3 regions of the Janibacter hoylei PVAS-1 genome follow, and region 2 is predicted to be linked to each of the others. Evidence: riboswitches for the same ligand, from Rfam matches in the RefSeq annotation. Region 2 holds a riboswitch; each other region holds the start of a gene.

Region 1 (7,206 bases), on a different contig from region 2:
TCCGGTCCGCGGCCGCGACCAGGTCGTCGACTTCGTCGGCGACGTGCGCGCCGAGCTCCTCGACGCCGGCGCCCTCGACGAGGCGCCGGCGCCCGAGCAGGTCAGCGACGGTCGGTGAGGGACCAGGCGTCCTCGTCGTCGTCCTCGGTCCATTCCTCGACGACCTCGGTGCCGATCGGGTCGCTCGCGTAACGGTCCTGCGCCGCTGGGGCACCCTGGCGCAGGTCGATGACGTCGGTGTCGGTGGAGACCCCTGCCGGCGCGGCCTGCGGGGCCTCGTCGTCGACGCCGCCCTCCACCCCGTCGGCACCCTCGGCCGAGGCCTCCGGAGCCGGCGGCTCCTCCCCCTTCATCAGGGCCAGGGTCGTCGGCAGGTCCTCGACGGTGATGAGCACGTCACGGGCCTTGGAGCCCTCTGAGGGGCCGACGACGCCGCGCGACTCGAGCAGGTCCATGAGCCGGCCGGCCTTGGCGAAGCCGACCCGGAGCTTGCGCTGGAGCATCGACGTCGAGCCGAACTGGGTCGTGACGACGAGCTCGGTGGCCTGCAGCAGCACGTCGAGGTCGTCGCCGATGTCCTCGTCGATCTCCTTCTTGGGCGCCTCCGCCGGGGCGACGTCCTCGCGGTAGACCGGCTTGAGCTGCCCGGTGACGTGGGCGACGACCGCCTGGATCTCGGACTCGGTGACCCAGGCACCCTGCACACGCATCGGCTTGGACTTGCCCATGGGCAGGAAGAGGGCGTCACCCTGGCCGAGGAGCTTTTCGGCGCCGGGCTGGTCGAGCACGACCCGCGAGTCGGCGAGCGACGAGGTGGCGAAGGCCATGCGCGAGGGCACGTTGGCCTTGATCAGACCGGTGACGACGTCGACCGACGGGCGCTGCGTCGCGAGGACGAGGTGGATACCCGCGGCGCGCGCGAGCTGGGTGATGCGCACGATCGAGTCCTCGACGTCGCGCGGGGCGACCATCATCAGGTCGGCGAGCTCGTCGACGATGACGAGGAGGTAGGGGTAGGGCTGGATGACCCGCTCGCTGCCGGGGATCGGCTCGACCTTGCCGGCCTTGACCGCCTTGTTGTAGTCGTCGACGTGCTTGTAGCCGAAGGTCGCGAGGTCGTCGTAGCGCATGTCCATCTCGCGCACGACCCACTGCAGGGCCTCGGCGGCCTTCTTGGCGTTGGTGATGATCGGCGTGATGAGGTGCGGGATGCCCTCGTAGGCCGTCAGCTCCACCCGCTTGGGGTCGACGAGCACCATGCGCACCTCGTCGGGCGTGGCCCGCATGAGGATCGAGGTGATCATCGAGTTGACGAAGGAGGACTTGCCGGAGCCCGTGGCACCGGCGACGAGGATGTGCGGCATCTTCGCGAGGTTGGCGATGACGTAGCCGCCCTCGACGTCCTTGCCGACACCCATGACCATCGGGTGCTCGTTGTTGCGCGCGACGTCGGAGCGGAGCACGTCGCCGAGGCAGACCATCTCCTTGTCGGCATTGGGGATCTCGATGCCGATGGCCGACTTGCCCGGGATCGGGCTGAGGATGCGCACGTCGGCCGAGGCCACGGCGTAGGCGATGTTCTTGGACAGGGCCGTGACCCGCTCGACCTTGACACCCGGGCCGAGCTCGACGACGTAGCGGGTGACCGTCGGGCCGCGGTGGAAGCCGGTGACCTGGGCGTCGATGCCGAACTCGTCGAGGACGCTCGTCAGCGACTCGACGACCTTGTCGTTGGCCGCCGAGCGCTCCTTGTGGGGGGCACCGGGCTTGAGGTGCTGGCTGTCGGGCAGCGTGTAGGTGACGTCGCCGGCGAGGGCCAGCTGCTCGACCCGCTGCGGCAGCTGGGTCGTGGGCGGCGGCTCGAGCACCGTCTTGTCGGAGGGCTTGATCGGCGCGACGACGGGGTTCTTCGTCGGGCGCTTCTCCCCGGGGCGCGGGCCCCCGGCCTCGGCCTGGGGCGTCTCGACGGTCTCGTCGGCCTCGGGCACCGGGGCCGACTTCTTGCGGCGCCCCTTGCCGACCGGCTGCACGACGGCGGCCTGGTCGAAGGCGGTGTCGCCGTCACGCTCACCCGACAGCTCCTCGTCGGCGGGGTCGATGACGCGGCGCCGACGGGCGCGGCTCACGGCGGCCTTGGGGGCGTCGTGGGCGGCCTCCGGGGCAGCGGTCACGTGGCTGGGCACCTCGCCGGTGAAGGCGGCGCGGATGTAGGCCAGCCGCTGCGGCACCTCGTGCAGCGGGGTACCGGTGAGCAGGAGCAGGCTGAAGAGGCCGAGGAGGACGAGCAGGATCGTCGCGGGCCACTCGGTGACCGCGGTGGCCAGCGGGTCCGAGGCGAGGAAGCCCATGATCCCGCCCGCATCGCGCATCGGGCCGGCACCGTCGGGCGGCTGCGGGATGTCCTTGGCGATGTGCGTCAGGCCGGAGGCGGCGAAGAGGCCCATGACGGCGCCGAAGCCGAGTCGCGCGTCGGCGGCGGAGTCCCCCTCGGAGCGCAGCAGGCGCACGCCGAGGACGAGCAGGACGATCGGCAGGGCGTAGGCGACCCGACCGAAGGTGCCGGCGAAGACCGCGTGGACCATGTCGCCGAAGAGGCCCGTGAGGCCCCACCACTCGCGGACGGCGACGACGAGGGCGAGCGCGAGGGCGAGGAAGCCCCAGCCGTCACGACGGTGCTCCGGCTCGATCTGGCTCGCGCTGTGCCCGATGCGGCGCACGCCGGAGCCGGTCGCGTGGGCGACCCCCATCCACGTCTTCTGCACCGCGGCGATGGGCAGCGGGAGGCCCCCGCCCGACGCGGAGGTCTTGCGGGAAGCGGAGGTCTTCCCCTTCGCAGCACTCTTGGCGGGAGCCTTGCGCCCGGTGGGGCGGGTGCTGCCCTTCGGGCGCGTGGAGGCGCCCTTGGTGCTGCGCGAGGTGGTCGACGGACGAGTGGCCATGCTTCGCAGGTTAGGCGAAAGCCACCCCTGACACACGCGTCACACGCGCAACAGGGCCAACCCCGCGCAGGCGGGTGTGGACGAGCCGGCGCGCCCCGGTCGCCCACCGAGTAGCGTCACGGCCGTGGAAGCCCGCACCGTCGTCGTCGCGATCCTGGCCCTGGTCGTCGGGGTCGCCGGCTGGCGCTGGCTGGCCACCGGCGGCTACCGCCGGGAGGACGAAGGGGGTCCCCTCCCCCGCCACGTGTGGGTGGCGGCGGTCGCCCCCTTCGTCGCCGTGGCCGTCGAGCGGGGGCTCGCCGACCGACCCTGGCCCGTCCTGCTGGCCCCGCTCTCCCTGTCGCTGGCCGGGCTCGTGCTCGCCGCGATCGACGCCGACGTGCACCGGCTGCCCAATGCGATCACCGTGCCGCTCGCGCCGGCCATCGCCCTGGCCGTGACCGTCGCCTCCTTCGCCACCGGCGACCTCGCGGCCCTCGCACGCGCAGGCACCGCAGCCCTGCTCGTCGGCGGCGGCGCGATCGCTCTCTCCCTGCTCCTGCCCGGCCGCTCGATCGGCCTGGGCGACGCCAAGCTGCTCGTGTCGATCGCCCCGACCCTCGCCTGGCTCGGCTGGAGCGAGCTCGTCGTCGGCATCTGGCTGGGCTTCGTGCTCGGCGGCATCGTCGCCCTGTCGCTGCTCCTCACGCGCCGGGCGGGCCGACGGACCTCGCTCGCCTTCGGCCCCCACCTCGTCGCCGGGGCCGTGCTCGCCCTCGCCCTCGCCTGACGTCCCAGGTCGCGAGACGGGTCCCGGAGTGGCTCGACAGCCGGCACCCGTCATCGGCTAGGGTCTCGACCCAAGGTCACGAGTACCAGCGACAAGCCCCGGCTAGCTGGTCGGCAACCCTCGTCCGCGGTGGGGTGCTCCGGGTGACGACCTGGCCGGCGACGCAGTGTCGCCCGGCAAGCGCGGACTCGAGGTCACCGCCCGGGTCCCTGACGGATCAGGAGCACTCCCATGACCGTGTCCGACCTCCACCGCACCTCCACTGCCCTGCCCGCGCTCGTCAGCGAGGGCCTGACCTACCGCGACGCCGACGGCTCGACCGTCGAGTACGCGCACCTCGACCACGGGGCGACGACGCCGGCCTTCGCGGCCGTCGCCCAGGAGGTGGCCGCAGCCGCCGTCACCTACTCCTCCGTGCACCGAGGCGCCGGCTTCGCCTCGCGGGTGACCAGCTCGCGCTACGAGCAGGCCCGCGAGACCGTCGCGACCTTCGTCGGGGCCCGCGAGGACGACCAGGTCGTCTTCACCCGCAACACGACCGACTCCTTCAACCTGCTGGCCCGCGCCCTGCCCGAGGACACGCTCGTCTTCGTCTTCGGCTCCGAGCACCACGCCGCGCTCCTGCCCTGGCCCCGCGCCCTGCGCCTGCCCGTGCCGCACAGCCACGACGAGGCGCTCGACCTGCTCGAGCAGGCGCTGCGCAACCACCCCGCCGAGCACCGGCTCGTCGTCGCCACCGGTGCCTCCAACGTCACGGGCGAGCACTGGCCGGTCGAGCGGCTCGCGGCTCTCGCCCACGAGCACGACGCCCGCTTCGCGCTCGATGCCGCGCAGGTCGTCCCGCACCGCCGGGTCGACATCGAGGCGATCGGCGCGGACTGGATCGCCTTCAGCGGTCACAAGATCTACGCCCCCTTCGGCGCCGGCGTCCTCGTCGGGCGCAGCGACTGGCTCGACGCCGCCGAGCCCTACCTCGCCGGCGGCGGCGCCACCGCCCGCGTGGATCTCGACACGACCGAGTGGACGCACGGCCCGGCCCGCCACGAGGCCGGCTCCCCCAACGTGCTCGGCGCGGTCGCGCTCGCCACCGCCTGCGAGATCGTCAGCGAGCACGAGCGGGCGATCCGCGACCACGAGCAGGCCCTGCGCATCCGGCTGCTCGCCGGCCTCGCCGAGATCGAGGGCGTGCGCGTGCACACCCTCTTCGGCGGGGGTGACGGGGCCCCGGTGGCGACGATCACCGTCGACGGCCACGACAGCGCCGAGGTCGCCCGCGTCCTCGGCGACGACCACGGCATCGGGGTGCGCGACGGCAAGTTCTGCGCCCACCTGCTCGTCGACGACCTGCTCTCCGAGACCGAGCACGACACCGCCGTGCGGATCAGTGCCGGCCTCGGCACGACGCCCGAGCACATCGACCGCCTGCTGGCGGCGCTGCGCTCGCTCTGACCCTCCTCGGGTAGGGCGAAGGGGGACCCGGCAGGCCCCCTTCGCCCCCGGGCGGTCTCAGGCCTCGACGACCACCGGGATGATCATCGGGCGGCGACGGATCTTGCCGCCGACCCAGCCACCGACCGCGCGGCGCACGACCTGCTGCAGCTGGTGGGTATCGGTCGTGCCCTTGCGGGCGGCCTCGTCGAGGGCCGCGACGATCTTGGGCTTGACCTGGGTGAAGATCTCGTCGTCCTCGGCGAAGCCGCGGGCGGTGATCTCCGGGCCGGCGACGACCTTGCCGCTCGAGGAGTCGACGACGACCATGACGGAGATGAAGCCCTCGTCGCGCAGGATGCGGCGGTCCTTGAGCAGCTCCTCCGTGGCGCCCCCGACGCTCGAGCCGTCGACGTAGACGTAGCCGCAGGGCATGGCGCCGGCGATGCGGGCGCGACCGTCGATGAGGTCGATGACCACGCCGTCCTCGGCGAGCACGACGTGGTCGGGGTCGACGCCCGTCGCGATGGCCAGGTCGGCGTTGGCGACGAGGTGGCGCCACTCGCCGTGGACCGGCATGACATTGCGCGGCTTGACGATGTTGTAGCAGTAGAGCAGCTCGCCGGCGCTCGCGTGCCCGGAGACGTGCACCTTGGCATTGCCCTTGTGCACGACGTCGGCGCCGAGCCGCATCAGACCGTTGATGACCCGGTAGACGGCGTTTTCGTTGCCGGGGATCAGGCTCGAGGCGAGCAGCACGGTGTCGCCGTCACCGACGTCGATCCGGTGGTCGCGGTTGGCCATGCGCGACAGGGCGGCCATCGGCTCGCCCTGGCTGCCGGTGCAGATGAGCACGACCTCGTCGTCGGGGTAGTTGTCGAGCTTCTTGACGTCGACGAGCACCCCGTCGGGGACGTGCAGGTAGCCCAGGTCGGCGGCGATGCGCATGTTGCGCACCATCGAGCGCCCGACCATCGCGACCTTGCGGCCATTGCGCTCGGCCGCGTCGAGCACCTGCTGGACACGGTGCACGTGGCTGGAGAAGCAGGCGACGATGATCCGCCGGCGCGCCTTGCGGAAGACGGTGTCGATCGCCGGGCCGATCTCCCGCTCGGGCGTCGTGAAGCCCGGGACCTCGGCATTGGTCGAGTCGGTGAGGAAGAGGTCGACCCCCTCCTCGCCGACCCGGGCGAAGGCCCGCAGGTCCGTGAGGCGCCGGTCGAGCGGGAGCTGGTCCATCTTGAAGTCGCCCGTGTGCAGCAGCGTGCCGCCCTCGGTGCGCACGAAGACCGCCAGCGCGTCGGGGATCGAGTGGTTGACGGCGATGAACTCGCAGTCGAAGACGCCGAAGGACTCGCGCCCGCCCTCGCGCACGCCGAGCGTGTAGGGCTTGATCCGGTGCTCCTTGAGCTTGGCCTCGACGAGGGCCAGCGTGAGCATCGAGCCGACGAGCGGGATGTCCGGCTTGTGCTTGAGCAGGTAGGGCACGGCGCCGATGTGGTCCTCGTGGCCGTGAGTGAGGACGATCGCCTGGACGTCGTCGAGCCGGTCGAGGATGTAGTCGAAGTCCGGGAGGATCAGGTCGACGCCCGGCTGGTGGTCCTCGGGGAAGAGGACACCGCAGTCGATGATGAGCAGCTGGCCGTCGTGCTCGATGACCGCCATGTTGCGGCCGACCTCGCCGAGGCCCCCGAGCGGGATGACGCGCAGCGCCCCCTTCGCCAGCGGCGGCGGCAGCTCGAGGTCGGGGTGCGGGTGGCTCATGCGGTGGCTCCGATCCGGGAGGCGGTCAGGCCGGCGCGCAGCACCTCGAGGTGCTCGGCCGGCCCCTCGACGTAGGGCAGGCGCACGGCGGCGTGCTCGATGACACCGAGCTCGACGAGGGCGGCCTTGGCCATGATCGCGCCCTGCGAGGTCGACATCAGGGCATTGGTGACGGGGATGAGGCGGTGGTGGATCTCGCGGGCGGTCGCGAGGTCGCCGGCGTCGACGGCCTCGATCATCGCGCGGTACTCACGGCCGGCGACGTGCCCGACGACGGAGACGACGCCGTGGGCGCCCTGCGCGAGG
Region 2 (7,206 bases):
TGACGTCGTCGGGCTGGCTGCCCCCTTCGGGTGGACGATGCCCTCCTGCACGGTGACCCACGGGGTTCGCGTCGTCTGGTGTCCACCTTCCGTCAACCTGACCTTGGTATCCATGACCCATGCAGCAGAACCTCCGCGAGTACATCGACCGGCTCACGGTCGAGGGCTACACCGTGCGTGACGACCAGGGCGACGACCCGATGCTCATCGCCCCCGACGGCAAGGCCGTCGAGACCTGGCGGGAGAACTACCCGTACGACGAGCTCATGGAGCGCGAGGAGTACGACGTCCAGAAGTACCTGCTGCAGATCGAGCTGCTGAAGTTCCAGTACTGGGCGCAGGACACGGGGCGCAAGTTCGTCGTGCTCTTCGAGGGCCGCGACGCCGCGGGCAAGGGCGGGACGATCAAGCGCTTCACCGAGCACCTCAACCCGCGAGGCGCCCGCGTCGTCGCCCTGACCAAGCCCTCGGAACGAGAGCTCGGGCAGTGGTACTTCCAGCGCTACATCCAGCACCTGCCGACGAGCGGCGAGATCGTCCTCTTCGACCGCTCCTGGTACAACCGCGCGGGCGTCGAGCGGGTCATGGGATTTTGCAGCGACGAGCAGTACGAGAGCTTCATGGACCAGGCCCCGAAGATCGAGCGGATGCTCGCCGACGCCGGGGTGCACGTCACCAAGCTGTGGTTCTCGGTGACCCAGCAGGAGCAGCGCACCCGCTTCGCCATCCGCCAGATCGACCCGGTGCGCCGGTGGAAGCTCTCCCCGATGGACCTCGAGAGCCTCGACAAGTGGGAGGCCTACACCGAGGCCAAGGAGGAGATGTTCCGCCGCACGGACACCCGCCACGCGCCGTGGACGGTCATCAAGTCCAACGACAAAAAGCGCGGCCGGATCAACGCGATCCGCTTCTTCCTCAACCAGTTCGACTACGAGGGCAAGGACTCGCAGGTCGTCTTCACGCCCGATCGCAAGGTCGTCTCCCGAGGCCGCAAGACCGAGGGCGACTGATGCCACCCGGTCCCTGAGCGGGTCCCACGTTCCGCGTGGGCGGTCGCTCAGCGACCGTCTCGAAGGTGGTCCCTGAAGAGGTCGCTCAGCGACCGTCTCGAAGGTGGTCCCTGAGGAGGTCGCTCAGCGACCGTCTCGAAGGTGGTCCCTGAGGAGGTCGCTCAGCGACCGTCTCGAAGGGCCGGCAAAGGTCGACATCGTGGCCGCCCGGGTGCAGGGTGACCCCGTGACCAAGGATGCTGCCACCCGCCTGCCCCACGGCCGGGCCCTCGCCGACATCGGCCCGATCGAGCAGCTGCGCGCCGGCCGCCTCGGCGTGCGCCTGCCGCTCCTGCTCGCCGGGCTCTTCCTCTACGGGGCGTCCATGGCGATGGTCCTGCGCGCGACCCTGGGGCAGATCCCGTGGGACGTGCTGCACGTCGGCGTCTCGCACCACATCCCGCTGAGCTTCGGCACGATCGTCATCGGCGTCTCGCTGCTCGTGCTGCTCGGCTGGATCCCCCTGCGGCAGAAGCCCGGTCTGGGCACGATCGGCAACGCCCTGCTCATCGGTCCGTCGGCCGACCTCGTGCTGTCGATCCTCGACGAGCCGTCCGGCACGGTCTGGCGGGTCGTCCTGCTGCTCGGCGGCGTGGTGCTCAACGGCGTCGCGACGGGCATGTACATCGGGTCGCAGTTCGGCCCCGGCCCGCGCGACGGTCTGATGACCGGCCTGGCTCGCATCACCGGTGGTTCGATCCGGGGCGTGCGCACCGGCATCGAGGTCGCCGTGGTCGCCGTCGGCTGGCTGCTGGGCGGCACCGTCGGGGTCGGCACGATCCTCTACGCCGTGGCCATCGGGCCGCTGGCACAGCTCTTCCTGCCGCTCTTCACGGTTGAGCTCGGGCGCCCCGTCCCACCCTCCAATACATAACTGGACATTATGGATCGGATCATGTCACGTTATGGGTAGGTCATGAGTCCCAGCGCGAAGCCCCGGCTGGCTGGGCGGCAACCCTCCTCCCTTCGGTGGGGTGCCCCGGGTGAGGACCTGGGCGCGGTCGACCGACCGGGCCAAGCGAGGGGCGTTGCCGCCCCGTGACCCACACAGGAGCACCCATGTCCGCCACCGCATCGACCGTCCTCACCTCGAGCGTGCAGGGCCGCCTCGTCACCGGGACCGAGGTCGCGATCACCTCCCGCCAGCACGAGTTCACCATCGACGAGCCGGAGAGCCTCGGCGGCGCCGACCGGGGCGCAAACCCGATCGAGCACCTGCTCGCCGCCCTCGCATCGTGCACCGTCATCAGCTACCAGGTCTGGGCCGGCAAGCTCGGCATCGCGGTCGACTCCATCGACGTCGACCTCGAGGGCACGATCGACCTCGCCGGGTTCTTCGGCACCGACGAGACCGTGCGCCCCGGCTTCCAAGGGATCGAGCTAGGAATCCGGGTCGCCGGCCCGGCGAGCGAGGCGGACTACCGCCGCCTCGAGCAGGCCGTCGCCGAGCACTGCCCCGTCCTCGACAACCTGACGCTGGGCGTGCCGGTCACGACGTCCCTCGAGGTGGCTCCCGCCGCTGCCTGAGGGCCACGCCGGGGCTACTTACTATCGCGCGACCTCGCGCAGCGATCCGTCGACCCGTCGGGTCCAGCCACGTGAGTCGAGGTGCTCGAGCAGCGGCACGGCCACCCGGCGGGTCGTGCCGAGCGCCTGCCGGGCGGCGCTCAGGGTGAAGGGCTGCTCCAGCCCCGCCAGCACCCGCATCGCCCGGGCCGGACCGTCGGGCAGCAGCACGACGTCGTCGGGCAGTCGCAGCAGCCGCCCGAGGCGCGCGGCCGCGGCGAGCTCAGCAGGCCCTAGGCCGAGGTCGTCGAGGTCGCCCCGTTCCGGTGCATCGAAGGGGGAGTCCCGCAGCCTCCCTTCGACCGCCGCGACCCCCACCCCCGCGGGACCGAGGCCGGCCGCGGACGGATCGTGGACCCGGCCGCCGGTGATCGTCAGGTCGGTGCCCGAGACGAGGCTGCGGACGAGCTCGGGGCCGAGCGGCGCAGGGAGGTGCTCCGGCAGCAGCAGTGCCCTGGCGGCCTCGGCGACGGGCATCCCTGCGCTCAGGCGATCGGCACCGTGGTGGGCGGCGACCGACTCGACGAGCTCGGCTCGCCATGACTCCCAAGCCCGGGAGTCGACCAGCCAGTCGCCCTGCCGCACAGCGGTGCTCGGCACCGGCAGGCCCAGTCGTTCGAAAGTGGCGACGCGATCTGCCGACCGGGAGCGCAGACGGGTCGTCGCGAGATCACCTCCGGCCAGGGCCTCGGTGCGGCGGGCGGCGGCACCGCGTCGGGTCAGCGGGAGCGGGTCGACGTCGAGGACCCGCACGGCCCACAGCCGCCGGCTGCCCGGGTCGCGCAGGATCGCCCGGTCGCCCACCCGCCACGGCAGATCTACGCGCGCCGACAGCCGGGCGAGGTCGTCACCGAGCGGCCGCACGTGCACCGGCACGTCGATCGACCCCACGTGCAGCGTCGCCTGCTCCGGCACCCCCGCGCCGTCCTCGAGGTCGTGCGCACCCTGTGGCATTTCCCTAGGGACATGCGTCCCCGGTCGCATCTCCCTAGGGAAATGCGTCTCCTTCCGTATTTCCCTAGGGAAATGCCGGCCAGGCGCGCCACCCACCTCGGTGAGCCGCACGTCGACGGTCGGGGCGAGCGCCCAGGCCCCAGGGGTGAGCAGGGCGGCCGTGCGCCCGACCTGATCGACGCGGCGCAGGTTGACGGCCGTCCGTGACACCGGCCCGACCTCGTCGCGGGCCTCGTCCTGGCTGTGCAGCCCGCGGACCGTCACCTCGCGGGTGGAGCCGTGGTCGAGCAGCAGCAGCCGGTCGCCGGTGCGGATCGTGCCGGCCCCGAGCGTGCCCGTGACGACGGTGCCCGCACCCGATACCGAAAAGGCCCGGTCGCACCAGAGTCGCACTGCCGCAGCGGGATCCGGCTCGGGCAGCCGGGCGGCGAGGTCGGCGAGCGCGGTGCGCACGTCATCGAGGCCGATCCCCTTCGACGCTGCCACCTCGACCGCCGGCACGTCGAGACCGGCCCCGGCCAGGCGCCGACCCGCCTCGCCACGGACCGCTGCAATGCGGTCGTCGTCGGCGAGGTCGCAGCGGGCGATGACGAGCAGCCCGTCGGTGATGCCGAGCGCCCGCACGGCCGCGAGGTGTTCGCTGCTCTGCGCCTGCCAGCCCTGATCCGCCGCGACGACGAAGACCACGGCCGGCGCCGGCCCCAGCCCCGACAGCATCGTCCCGACGAACCGCTGGTGCCCCGGCACGTCGACGAAGGCCACCTCGGCCCCGCCCGGCAGCGCCGTCCACGCATAGCCGAGCTCGATGGTCAGGCCGCGCTCCTGCTCCTCGGCGAGCCGGTCGGGGTCGCGCCCGGTGAGGGCGCGAACGAGCGTGGACTTGCCGTGGTCGACGTGGCCGGCGGTCGCGAGCACCCGCCTCATGACGAAGGGGGCCCCGCGCCGGTCGCGTCGTGGGCAGCGCTGTCGCCCAACGCCGCTCGTAGAGCACGCTCGATGTCGGTGTCTCGCTCGGGCGGCACGCACCGGAGGTCGACCAGGCCCCGGCCGCCCTCGACCCGGGCCAGCACGACGGGCACGTCGCCCGGGGGCCGCCGCAGCCGCTCGACCGCCTCGACGGGCACCTCGAGAGCCCAGCCGGGCAGCGGTACGCCGGGGGCACCGCCACCCCCGACGCGGCCGTCGACTCCGACGACGTCACGATGCAGCGCCGCGGCCAGGGCGTCGACCCTCGGCCGCAGTTCGTCGGCGGTCGCGCGCAGGGCTGCGGTGACCGGTGGCACTGGGCCACGCACGGTCGCCTCGAGCGCGGCGAGGGTGAGCTTGTCGACCCGCAGGGCCCGGGCGAGCGGGTGGCGGCGCAGCCGCTCGACGACCTCGGCGTCACCGAGGACGAGGCCGGCCTGGGGCCCGCCGAGCAGTTTGTCGCCGCTGGCGGTCACGATCGTCGCGCCGGCGCGCAGCCAGGTCGTCGCGTCGGGTTCGTCGGGTAGCAGTGGGTCGGGGGTCAGCAGCCCGGAGCCGATGTCGGCGACGACCGGCACCGGTGAGCCGTCGGGCCGGGTCAGCCCGCGCAGCTCCTCCAGCCCGACCGACGTGGTGAAGCCGTCGACGCGGAAGTTGCTCGGGTGCACCTTGAGCACGCACCCGGTCTCGGGGCCGATCGCGTCGGCGTAGTCGCGCAGGTGGGTCCGGTTGGTCGTGCCGACCTCGCGCAGGCGCGCGCCGGTCGAGGCGATGAGGTCGGGCAGACGAAAACCGTCGCCGATCTCGACCATCTCGCCGCGCGAGACGACGACCTCGCGGCCGGCGGCCAGGGCGGTCGTTGCGAGCACGAGGGCGGCCGCGCCGTTGTTGACCGCTAGCGCACCAGCCGCGTCGGGCACGGCCTCGAGCAGTGCGGCCAACGCGCCGGCACCCCGTCGGCTGCGCGCCCCGGTCGTCAGGTCCATCTCGACGTCGACGTAGCCGGCGGCATCGACGACGGCCTCGATCGCGCTGGGGGACAAGGGTGCTCGCCCGACATTGGTGTGCACCACGACGCCCGTCGCGTTGAGCACCGGCCTCAGGGACGAGGCCCGGGCCGGGAGCGACGCCAGCGCCGCACCGGCCACGTCCTCCGGCGGGATCTCGCCGGCCCTCGCCCGCTGCTGGGCCGCGACGATCGCCGCGCGCACCACCGGCCGACCGAGACGCTCCGCCGCCGCGACGAAGGGGGGATCCGCCAGCAGCGTGTCCGTGCGCGGGATCGACCGGCGCGGGTCCTCGCTCACGGGCGCTGCTCCCTTCGTCGGGCGTGGTGGTCGTGCAGATCTGGCGGAGGCGGACGGGAATCGAACCCGCCAGACCGAGATGCTCGGCCTCACCGGTGTTGAAGACCGGGGGGACCACCAGGAACCCAGACGCCTCCGAGGGACACCCTAGACAGTCGGACGCCCGCGATGCCGATGGCGACCGCGGCTCTGACGAGTCCTGGACCTACGGTGGGTCCATGGAGCCGATCCGCCTGACCCAGTACGCGCGCGGCGGAGGCTGCGCCTGCAAGATCCCGGCCGGCGAGCTCGAGCAGATCGTCGCCGGTCTGCACGCCACCGCACCGCCGGGGTCAGACGTCCTCGTCGGGCTCGACGACGGTGACGACGCGGCTGCCGTGCGTATCTCCGGTGGTCAGGCCGTGCTGTCGACGACCGACTTCTTCACCCCAGTCGTCGACGACCCCTACGACTGGGGGCGGATCGCCGCAGCCAATGCCGTCTCGGACGTCTACGCCATGGGTGGCGACCCGGTCATGGCGATCAACCTCGTCGCCTGGCCGCGCGAGCTGCTGCCGACCGACCTGCTGCGCGAGGTCCTGCGCGGTGGGCTCGACATCGCCATCGAGGCCGGCTTCCCCGTCCTCGGTGGCCACAGCATCGACGCCCCCGAGCCGATCTACGGCATGGCCGTCACCGGCACCGCCGACCCCGAGCGGCTCATGCGCAACGACGCGGCGGAGGCCGGTCTGCCGATCAGCCTGACCAAGCCGCTCGGCGTCGGCGTGCTCAACAACCGGCACAAGGCGACCGGCGAGCGGAGCGAGGAGGCGATCGCCTCGATGGTCACCCTGAACCGCGACGCCTCCCGGGCCGCCATCGCGGCGGGCATCCGGGCGGCGACCGACGTCACCGGATTTGGTCTGCTCGGCCACCTCTACAAGATGACTCGCGCCTCGGGCATCGCCGCTCGCGTCGACGCCGCGGCCGTGCCCTACGTCGCCGGTGCTCGCGCAGCCCTTGCCGCCGGGCACGTCCCCGGTGGGTCGCAGCGCAACCTCGACTGGGTGCGGCCGCACCTCGCGGCCGACGGCATCGGCGAGGACGAGCTGATCCTCCTCGCCGACGCGCAGACCTCCGGCGGCCTGCTTGTCGTCGGCGAGGTGCCGGGCGCCCCGGTCGTCGGCGAAACGGTCGCGGCCGGCTCCCTCGGTGACGGCGTGCTCGTACAGGTCTCGTGAGCGAGGTCGACCGGGTCCTCGAGGCGGCTCGGGCCAGCCTGACTCGGTTCACCCCGCAGCAGGCCCACGACGCGGCGAAGGGGGGAGCCCTCCTCGTCGATACCCGCACCTCCGCGCAGCGGGCCCGGCAGGGCGAGCTGCCCG
Region 3 (7,206 bases), on a different contig from region 2:
GATCGGCCGGCCCCACGGCCTCGAGCCCGACGACGAGGCACGGGCCTGGCACGAGGCGGCGATCGCCTCCTGCCGCGAGCTCGACGTGCCACTGCTCGCGACCTACCTGGCGACCGATCGCGCCGTCGTCGAGATGCCGGTGTGGGACGGGCTGGCGATCGCCGGCTGACCGCCCGACCCCCGCCTCACTCGTTCGCGGACCGAGCGAGCAGTTCGTCGACCTGGGCGACCACCTCCGCGCCGATCGCCCGGGCGAAGCCCTCCGGGTCCTCGTGGGCCGCGGGGGACTCCTCGACGATGACGTCGACGAGCCCGTCCTCGCGCATGTGTCGGGCGCCGACCCGCTGGCGGGCGGCGAGCAGAGCGGCGTGCTCGGTGTCCTTGAAGACGATGGCACTCGCCCCCTCCGGCGGCAGCGGCGACAGCCAGGCATTGCCGGCGGCGACGACCCGCTGCGCGGGCAGCAGCGCCAGCGCGCCCCCGCCGGTGCCCTCGCCGAGGAGCACGGACACGCTCGGTACGTCGAGCGCCGTCATGTCGGCGATGCACCGGGCGATCTCCCCGGCGAGCGCGCCCTCCTCCGCCCGGGGGGAGAGGTCGGCGCCGGGGGTGTCGATGACCGTCACGAGGGGCAGGCCGAGCTCGCGGGCCATCCGCATGCCGCGACGTGCCTCACGCAGCGCGGCCGGTCCCATCGACTCGGCGACCTGGTAGCGGCGGTCCTGGCCGACGAGCACGCACGGCCGCGAGCCGAAGGAGGCCAGGGCGAGCATGACCCCCTTGTCCGACTCGCCGTAGCCCGTGCCGTTGAGCGGGATGACGTCGTCGGCGGCGTGCCGCAGCAGCTCCCGCACACCGGGGCGGTCCCCCCTTCGGGTCGTCTCGATGGCCCCCCAGACCGCGGCGACCTCCTCCTCGTCCGGCTCCGGCCGCGAGACGAAGGGAGCGATCCGCCACGCCGGGTGCTCGGTCGGGTCGGCGTGCCGATGGGTCGTCGCCGACAGCATCGTCAGGGCGCGCGCCGCGATGCCGGCCAGCTCCTCGAGCGGGACGACGGCGTCGACGATGCCCTTGTCGACGAGGTTTTCGGCGACTTGGACGCCCTCCGGGAAGGGGACGCCGTTGACCGTCTCGTAGACGACCGGGCCGAGGAAGCCGATGAGCGCCCCGGGCTCGGCGATCGTCATGTGCGCCAGCGACCCCCACGAGGCGAAGACGCCGCCGGTCGTCGGGTGCCGCAGGTAGGCGAGGTAGGGCAGGCCGGCCGCCTTGTGCGCCACGACCGCGGCCGAGATGTCGACCATCGTCATGAAGGCCGGGGTGCCCTCCTGCATCCGCGTACCACCGCTGGCGGTCGCCGCGATGAGCGGCAGCCGCTCGGTCGTCGCACGCCGGACCGCCGAGACGATCCGGCCCGCGGCCGCCCGTCCGATCGACCCGCCGAGGAAGCGGAACTCGCCGACGATGAGGGCGACGTCGTGACCCTGGATCCGGGCCCGTCCGGTGAGGATCGACTCGTCGGTGCCGGCGCGCTCGGCCGCGGCCGCCATCGCCGACCGGTAGGTGTCGTCGAGGCCGGAGGTGTCGATCGGCTCGTCCCACGTGACGAAGCTGTCCGGGTCGACGACCGCGTCGATGAGCTGCTGGGCACCAGGGCGCTGGGGACTCATGGCAGTGATGGTGCCACCCACGAGGGTGGGTAACCTTGCCCGGTGCTTGTGCCCCTGACCACTGCCGTGATGGTCGCCGTCGCCGCCCTCGGGCTCGTGGCCCTGATCTACCTCGCGCTCGACCGCCCCGTCGACGACGGGCTCCTGCTCGTCGCGGCGCTCGTCGAGCTGGGTCTGCTCGTGCTCGCCGTGACGACGGCGGTCGTCCACGGCCGCGTCACCGGGACGGGGGAGGGCGCGACGATGCTCGCCTACGCCCTGACCCTCCCGATCATCCCGCCGGTCGTCGTCTTCATCGCCCTCAAGGAAAAGACCCGCTGGGCCATGGGCGTCGTCATCGCCGGTGCCTTCACCGTCGGGGTCATGACCTACCGCATCCTCCAGATCTGGCAGACCAGTGGCCCCGCCTGAGGTCAGCACCGGCACCGGGCCCGGCCGGGTCGTCGTCGCCGTCTACGGAGTGCTCGCGCTCGCCGCGACCGGGCGCTCGATCCTGCAGATCACCCAGTACTTCGACCGGGCCCCGCTCGCCTACGTGCTGTCGGCGTGCGCCGCCCTCATCTACGTCGTCGCGACCATCGCCCTGGCGAAGGGGGGACCCTCCGGTGCCCGCGTGGCCACCGGCGCGATCCTCGTCGAAGCCGTCGGCGTCGTCACCGTCGGGACCCTGTCCTTCGTGCGGCCCGAGCTCTTCCCCGACAAGACCGTCTGGTCCCACTACGGGTCCGGCTACGGCTACCTGCCGCTCGTCCTCCCCTTCGTCGGGCTGTGGTGGCTCCACCGGGTGCGCGCCCGCTAGGTGAGACGGAGGCTGGTGCGCGCCAGCCCTTTTCCTATCATCGCAGCAGGTCTTGAGCGCCAGCGCGAAGCCCCGGCTCGCTGGCCGGCAACCCTCCTCCGCGGTGGGGTGCCCCGGGAGACGACCTGGTCCGCGACGTCCGTCGCGGTCAAGCGCGCACTCAAGGAGCAGACATGTCCGACCCCTCCATCTGGAGCTTCGAGACCCAGCAGATCCACGCCGGCCAGGCGCCCGACCCGACGACTGGTTCGCGGGCGCTGCCGATCCACGCGACGACCTCCTACGCCTTCAAGGACACCGAGCAGGCGGCGAACCTCTTCGCGCTCAAGGAATTCGGCAACATCTACACGCGCATCATGAACCCCACCCAGGACGCGGTGGAGCAGAAGATCGCCGCCCTCGAGGGTGGCGTCGGCGCGCTGCTCACGGCGTCGGGCATGTCCGCGACGCACCTCGCCCTGGTCAACATCGCCGAGGCGGGTGACCACATCGTCGCCAGCGCCGCGCTCTACGGCGGCACGATCAACCTGCTGAAGTTCACCCTGCCGAAGTTCGGCATCGAGGTCTCCTTCGTCGAGGACCCGAGCGACCTCGAGCAGTGGCGCGCGGCGGTCAAGCCCAACACCAAGGCCTTCTTCGGCGAGACGATCGGCAACCCCAAGCCGGTCGTGCTCGACATCGCCGGCATCGCCGAGGTCGCCCACGAGGCCGGGGTGCCGCTCGTCGTCGACAACACGATCGCCACGCCTTACGTGCTGCGCCCCCTCGAGCACGGTGCGGACGTCGTCGTCCACTCGGCGACGAAGTACCTCGGCGGCCACGGCACCGCGATCGCCGGCGTCATCGTCGACGGCGGGGCCTTCGACTACGCGGCCGACCCGGAGAAGTTCCCCAACTACAACCAGCCCGACCCGAGCTACCACGGGCTGCGCTTCGGCCCCGACCTCGGCGTCAACGGCGCGCTCGGGGCCAACCTGTCCTTCATCCTCAAGGCACGCGTGCAGCTGCTGCGCGACATCGGCCCGGCGATCTCGCCCTTCAACGCCTTCCTCATCGGGCAGGGCATCGAGACGCTCAGCCTGCGCATCGAGCGGCACCTCGACAACACCCGCAAGGTCGTCGACTTCCTCTCCGGCCACGCGCAGGTCGAGGCGGTCAACTGGGCGTCCATCGAGGGCTCGGCGAGCTTCGAGCAGGCGCAGCGCTACACGCCGAAGGGGGCCGGTGCCGTCATCTCCTTCGAGATCGCCGGCGGCCTCGAGGCAGGCAAGAAGTTTGTCGAGGGGCTCACCCTGCACAGCCACCTGGCCAACATCGGTGACGTGCGCTCGCTCGTCATCCACCCGGCCTCGACGACCCACTCGCAGGGTCCGGAGGAGGACCGGCTCGCCGCCGGCGTCACCCCCGGCCTCGTCCGTCTGGCGGTCGGTCTCGAGAGCATCGAGGACATCGTCGCCGACCTCGAGCAGGGCTTCGCCGCCGCGAAGTGATCTTCGGTCCCTGAGGAGGCGAGGAACCTCGGTCCCTGAGGAGGCGAGGAACCTCGGTCCCTGAGGAGGCGAGGAACCTCGGTCCCTGAGGAGGTGAGGAACGAGCCGTCTCGAAGGGCCATCTCGAAGGGCGCACCGAGGGGCCTGTGGAGAACTCCACGGGCCCCTCGGCGTTTTTTCCTAGCGTGTGGGGCATGGGCGGACAACGCATCTCCATCGACAGCGAGGGCATCGCGGGGCTGGGTCGACAACTGACGGCGATCGCCGACTACCTCGAAGAGAAGGCGGCCAAGGCCAACAACGAGGCGGTCGAGACCTTCGGCTTCCCGAGCTGGACCGGCACCCAGGCCTACGAGGCGGCCATCGGTGACTACGAGCGCCGGCGCAAGCAGGCCTGCACGCAGCTGCGTGCGCTCGCGCGCCTCGCCCAGGACGCCGGGTCCTGGTACGTCGAGACCGAGGACCTCGTCGACGAGCGCAACCGGGGGGTCCTCTGATGGCGCTCGAGGACCCGGGGACGATCGAGGAGGGCGACCCCGCCGTCATCCGCGCCGAGGCCGACGAGCTCAAGACCGTAGCGGCCAACATCCACACCGTCGTCAACCTGCTGCGCACCGTCTCGACGAAGGGGGTGTGGGACTCGTGCTCGGGGACGATGTTCGAGCGGGAGGTCGGCACGACGCCGAGCGACCTCGTCGCCACCGCCAACCGGCTGAGCGGTGCCGAGCGGATCATCCGCCCCTACGCCGACCGGCTCGAGGAGAGCCAGGCGACCCTCAAGCGGCTCCGGGGGCGCTACGACACCAACACCGCCACCGCGCAGGCCCGCAAGGAGCGCCTGGCGACGATGACGCCGGAGGACCCGGAGTACGTGACGGTCGAGCGGGAGTACCGGGCCGCCGCCAACTCGCGGGAGATGAACCGGCGCGGCTTCGCCCGTGAGGCCGACGCCGCGGCGGCCGACGAGCACGCCGTTGCCGCGAGCCTGGCCGTCGTGGGGTCGGACCTGTCGGACGAGCGGCTCTACAACACCTTCGAGCAGTCGAGCCGGGTCGGGACGAGCTCGCTCGCCACCAACCCGGTCTCAGGCTTCGTCAAGCCCATGGGCGTCCTGGCCGCGGGCGATCCGATCGGCAGGTTCGGCCGCCGGGCCGTGTACGGCGAGGGCAGCTACTCCGACGTCGGCAAGAGCACCTATCTCGCGGCCGTCGACACGATGATCCCGCTGAGCCGGCAGATCAAGACCGGGCGGCGCATCAAGGCCGCCGACCGGGCGGCGGAGCTGCGCAGCATCCGGGCCGCCGACAAGTCGACCAACCCCATCGCCCACCGGCGTATCGGAGCGGATGCCAAGAGCTGGGCGAAGCACAAGGCGGCCACGTCGAAGGTGCGGGGGAGGCACAAGGCGACCGACTGGGCCAGGGAGACCTCCGGCATCAACTTGGCCGACGACTTCGCGACCGACTGGGCAGCCGTCGCCGGGTCGGGCCACGTCCGCAAGGGCGGCGTCATCGTCACCTACGGCGTCCGCAAGACCAACCACACCGTCTCCCGGGTCGAGTCGGGGATCTCCACCGGGCAGTCCATCGACGCCGCGGCCGACAAGGTGACCGAGTCCCCGTCGGAGCGGCAGGAACGTGAGGCGGCCGCCGAGCGAAGGGAGGAGGCGCAGAGGTCGCGACGGGCGGGGGCGATCGACGACCTCACCGGGTCGCACCTGGTCTCACCGGTGCCGTAGGGGAGGATCAAAAAAGGCGTTGCCGCGCCCTTCGCCCCGGTGCGAGCGTGACCTCATGACGAGCGACATCGCGATCACCCGCATCGACCCTGCCGACGAGAGCCAGGTCGAGGCCCTGCTCGAGCTCGACACCCTCGTCTGGGCCGACAGCGCGCGCCGACCGCGCGAGGCACAGCTGCGCGACACCCCGCAGCGAGCGGGCTTCGTCGCCACCCGCGGGGGAGAGCCTGCGGGCACCGCCGGGTCCTGGGACGTCGAGGTCTCCGTGCCGGCTGCGGGAGGCGAGGGGGCCTCCCTTCGTCCCGCGGAGGGGCTGACGTGGATCGGGGTGCACCCCGACCACCGGCGGCGCGGGGTGCTCACCGCCGTCATGGGCCACCACCTGCGGTGGACCCGCGACGAGCAGGGACGCTCGCTGTCCGTGCTCAAGGCGTCGGAGCACATGATCTACGGTCGCTTCGGCTACGGGGTGGCGAGCACGGTGCTGCGCTCGAGCTTCGGGCGGGGCACGAACTTCGCCGCGCCGCCGCAGGTGAGGGAGCTCGCCGACGCGACGACCCTGCAGACCACGACGGCGGGCCCCGACCAGGCGGACCGGTGGCACGACCTCGCCCGAGCGGCCGCCACCACCGGTGCTGGGCAGGTCGTGCGCAGCCGCGAGGACTGCGCCCGCCTGCTCTACGACAGTCCCGAGAGCCGCGGCGACCGCGAGCCCGCGCGCCTGCTGTGGGCGACCCGCGACGGTCGCGACGTCGGCGCCGCGTACTTCCACCGCACGCCGCGCTGGTCCGACGGACGACCCGAGGGGGAGGTCGGCGTCTTCTTCCTCCTCTCCACCGACGTCGGAGCCCGGCTGGCGCTCGCCGACCGGCTCGTCGACCTCGACCTCATGGGCAGCACCGTCTACTGGGTGACCCTCGACGACCCGCTCGTCACGTGGCTGCCCTCGCCGCGTGCCCTCGGCGGAGGCGGACCGAGCGACTGCCTCTGGCTGCGCATCGTCGACCTGCCGACCGCCGTCACCGAGCGCGGCCACGCCGCCGACCTCGACGTCGTCGTCGAGGTCGGCGACCCGACCCTGCCCGAGCAGGCCGGTCGTTGGCGCTGGACGGCCACGCGCGGTGGCGTCGGGGCGCTCGAGCGCACGGAGGCAGCCGCCGACGTCACGCTCGACATCGGTGACCTCGGGGCCGTGTGGCTCGGCGGTCAGACCATCGCGGCCCGCGCCGCCGCCGGCTACGTCACGGGTGACCCGGCCGCGGTCGCCGCGCTCGACGCCGCGCTGCGCACGCCGGTCGGGCCGGTGACGACGATCGACTTCTGACCTTCGGGATGGCGCCCTTCGAGACGGTCGCCGGGCGACCGCCCACGCGGGGCGTGGGACCCACTCAGGGGCCGTGGATATCCTGACTGTCATGCCTGACTCCGCCCTGCGTGCACCCGTCGCGGCGGAGGACCTGCACTACAACGAGGAACTGCCGGTCGTCGCGCGCAAGGACGACATCGCCG

The links. A riboswitch is a leader RNA that binds a small molecule or an ion and turns the genes downstream of it on or off. The one in region 2 is predicted to bind S-adenosylmethionine.
Region 1: another riboswitch for S-adenosylmethionine. It lies ahead of CWN80_RS01095 (aminotransferase class V-fold PLP-dependent enzyme); the one in region 2 lies ahead of CWN80_RS05755 (OsmC family protein).
Region 3: another riboswitch for S-adenosylmethionine. It lies ahead of CWN80_RS02785 (bifunctional o-acetylhomoserine/o-acetylserine sulfhydrylase); the one in region 2 lies ahead of CWN80_RS05755 (OsmC family protein).

What each region holds. Positions count from the first base shown of each region.
Region 1 is NZ_PIPF01000001.1:213,443-220,648, forward strand. Features, by position in the region: gene CWN80_RS01080 (MauE/DoxX family redox-associated membrane protein) at 1-118, shown strand, start outside; gene CWN80_RS01085 (DNA translocase FtsK) at 102-2,939, opposite strand; gene CWN80_RS01090 (prepilin peptidase) at 3,064-3,708, shown strand; SAM riboswitch class IV at 3,783-3,897, shown strand; gene CWN80_RS01095 (aminotransferase class V-fold PLP-dependent enzyme) at 3,940-5,157, shown strand; gene CWN80_RS01100 (ribonuclease J) at 5,215-6,900, opposite strand; gene dapA (4-hydroxy-tetrahydrodipicolinate synthase) at 6,897-7,206, opposite strand, start outside.
Region 2 is NZ_PIPF01000005.1:112,898-120,103, reverse strand. Features, by position in the region: gene ppk2 (polyphosphate kinase 2) at 120-1,010, shown strand; gene yczE (membrane protein YczE) at 1,237-1,923, shown strand; SAM riboswitch class IV at 1,962-2,076, shown strand; gene CWN80_RS05755 (OsmC family protein) at 2,109-2,576, shown strand; gene CWN80_RS05750 (SelB domain-containing protein) at 2,598-4,493, opposite strand; gene selA (L-seryl-tRNA(Sec) selenium transferase) at 4,490-5,842, opposite strand; tRNA gene CWN80_RS05740 (tRNA-Sec) at 5,884-5,979, opposite strand; gene selD (selenide, water dikinase SelD) at 6,061-7,062, shown strand; gene CWN80_RS05730 (rhodanese-like domain-containing protein) at 7,059-7,206, shown strand, end outside.
Region 3 is NZ_PIPF01000002.1:104,047-111,252, forward strand. Features, by position in the region: gene CWN80_RS02765 (hypothetical protein) at 1-169, shown strand, start outside; gene CWN80_RS02770 (carboxyl transferase domain-containing protein) at 186-1,670, opposite strand; gene CWN80_RS02775 (hypothetical protein) at 1,713-2,081, shown strand; gene CWN80_RS02780 (hypothetical protein) at 2,068-2,469, shown strand; SAM riboswitch class IV at 2,518-2,630, shown strand; gene CWN80_RS02785 (bifunctional o-acetylhomoserine/o-acetylserine sulfhydrylase) at 2,643-3,959, shown strand; gene CWN80_RS02790 (hypothetical protein) at 4,154-4,456, shown strand; gene CWN80_RS02795 (hypothetical protein) at 4,456-5,697, shown strand; gene CWN80_RS02800 (GNAT family N-acetyltransferase) at 5,753-7,021, shown strand; gene hrpA (ATP-dependent RNA helicase HrpA) at 7,113-7,206, shown strand, end outside.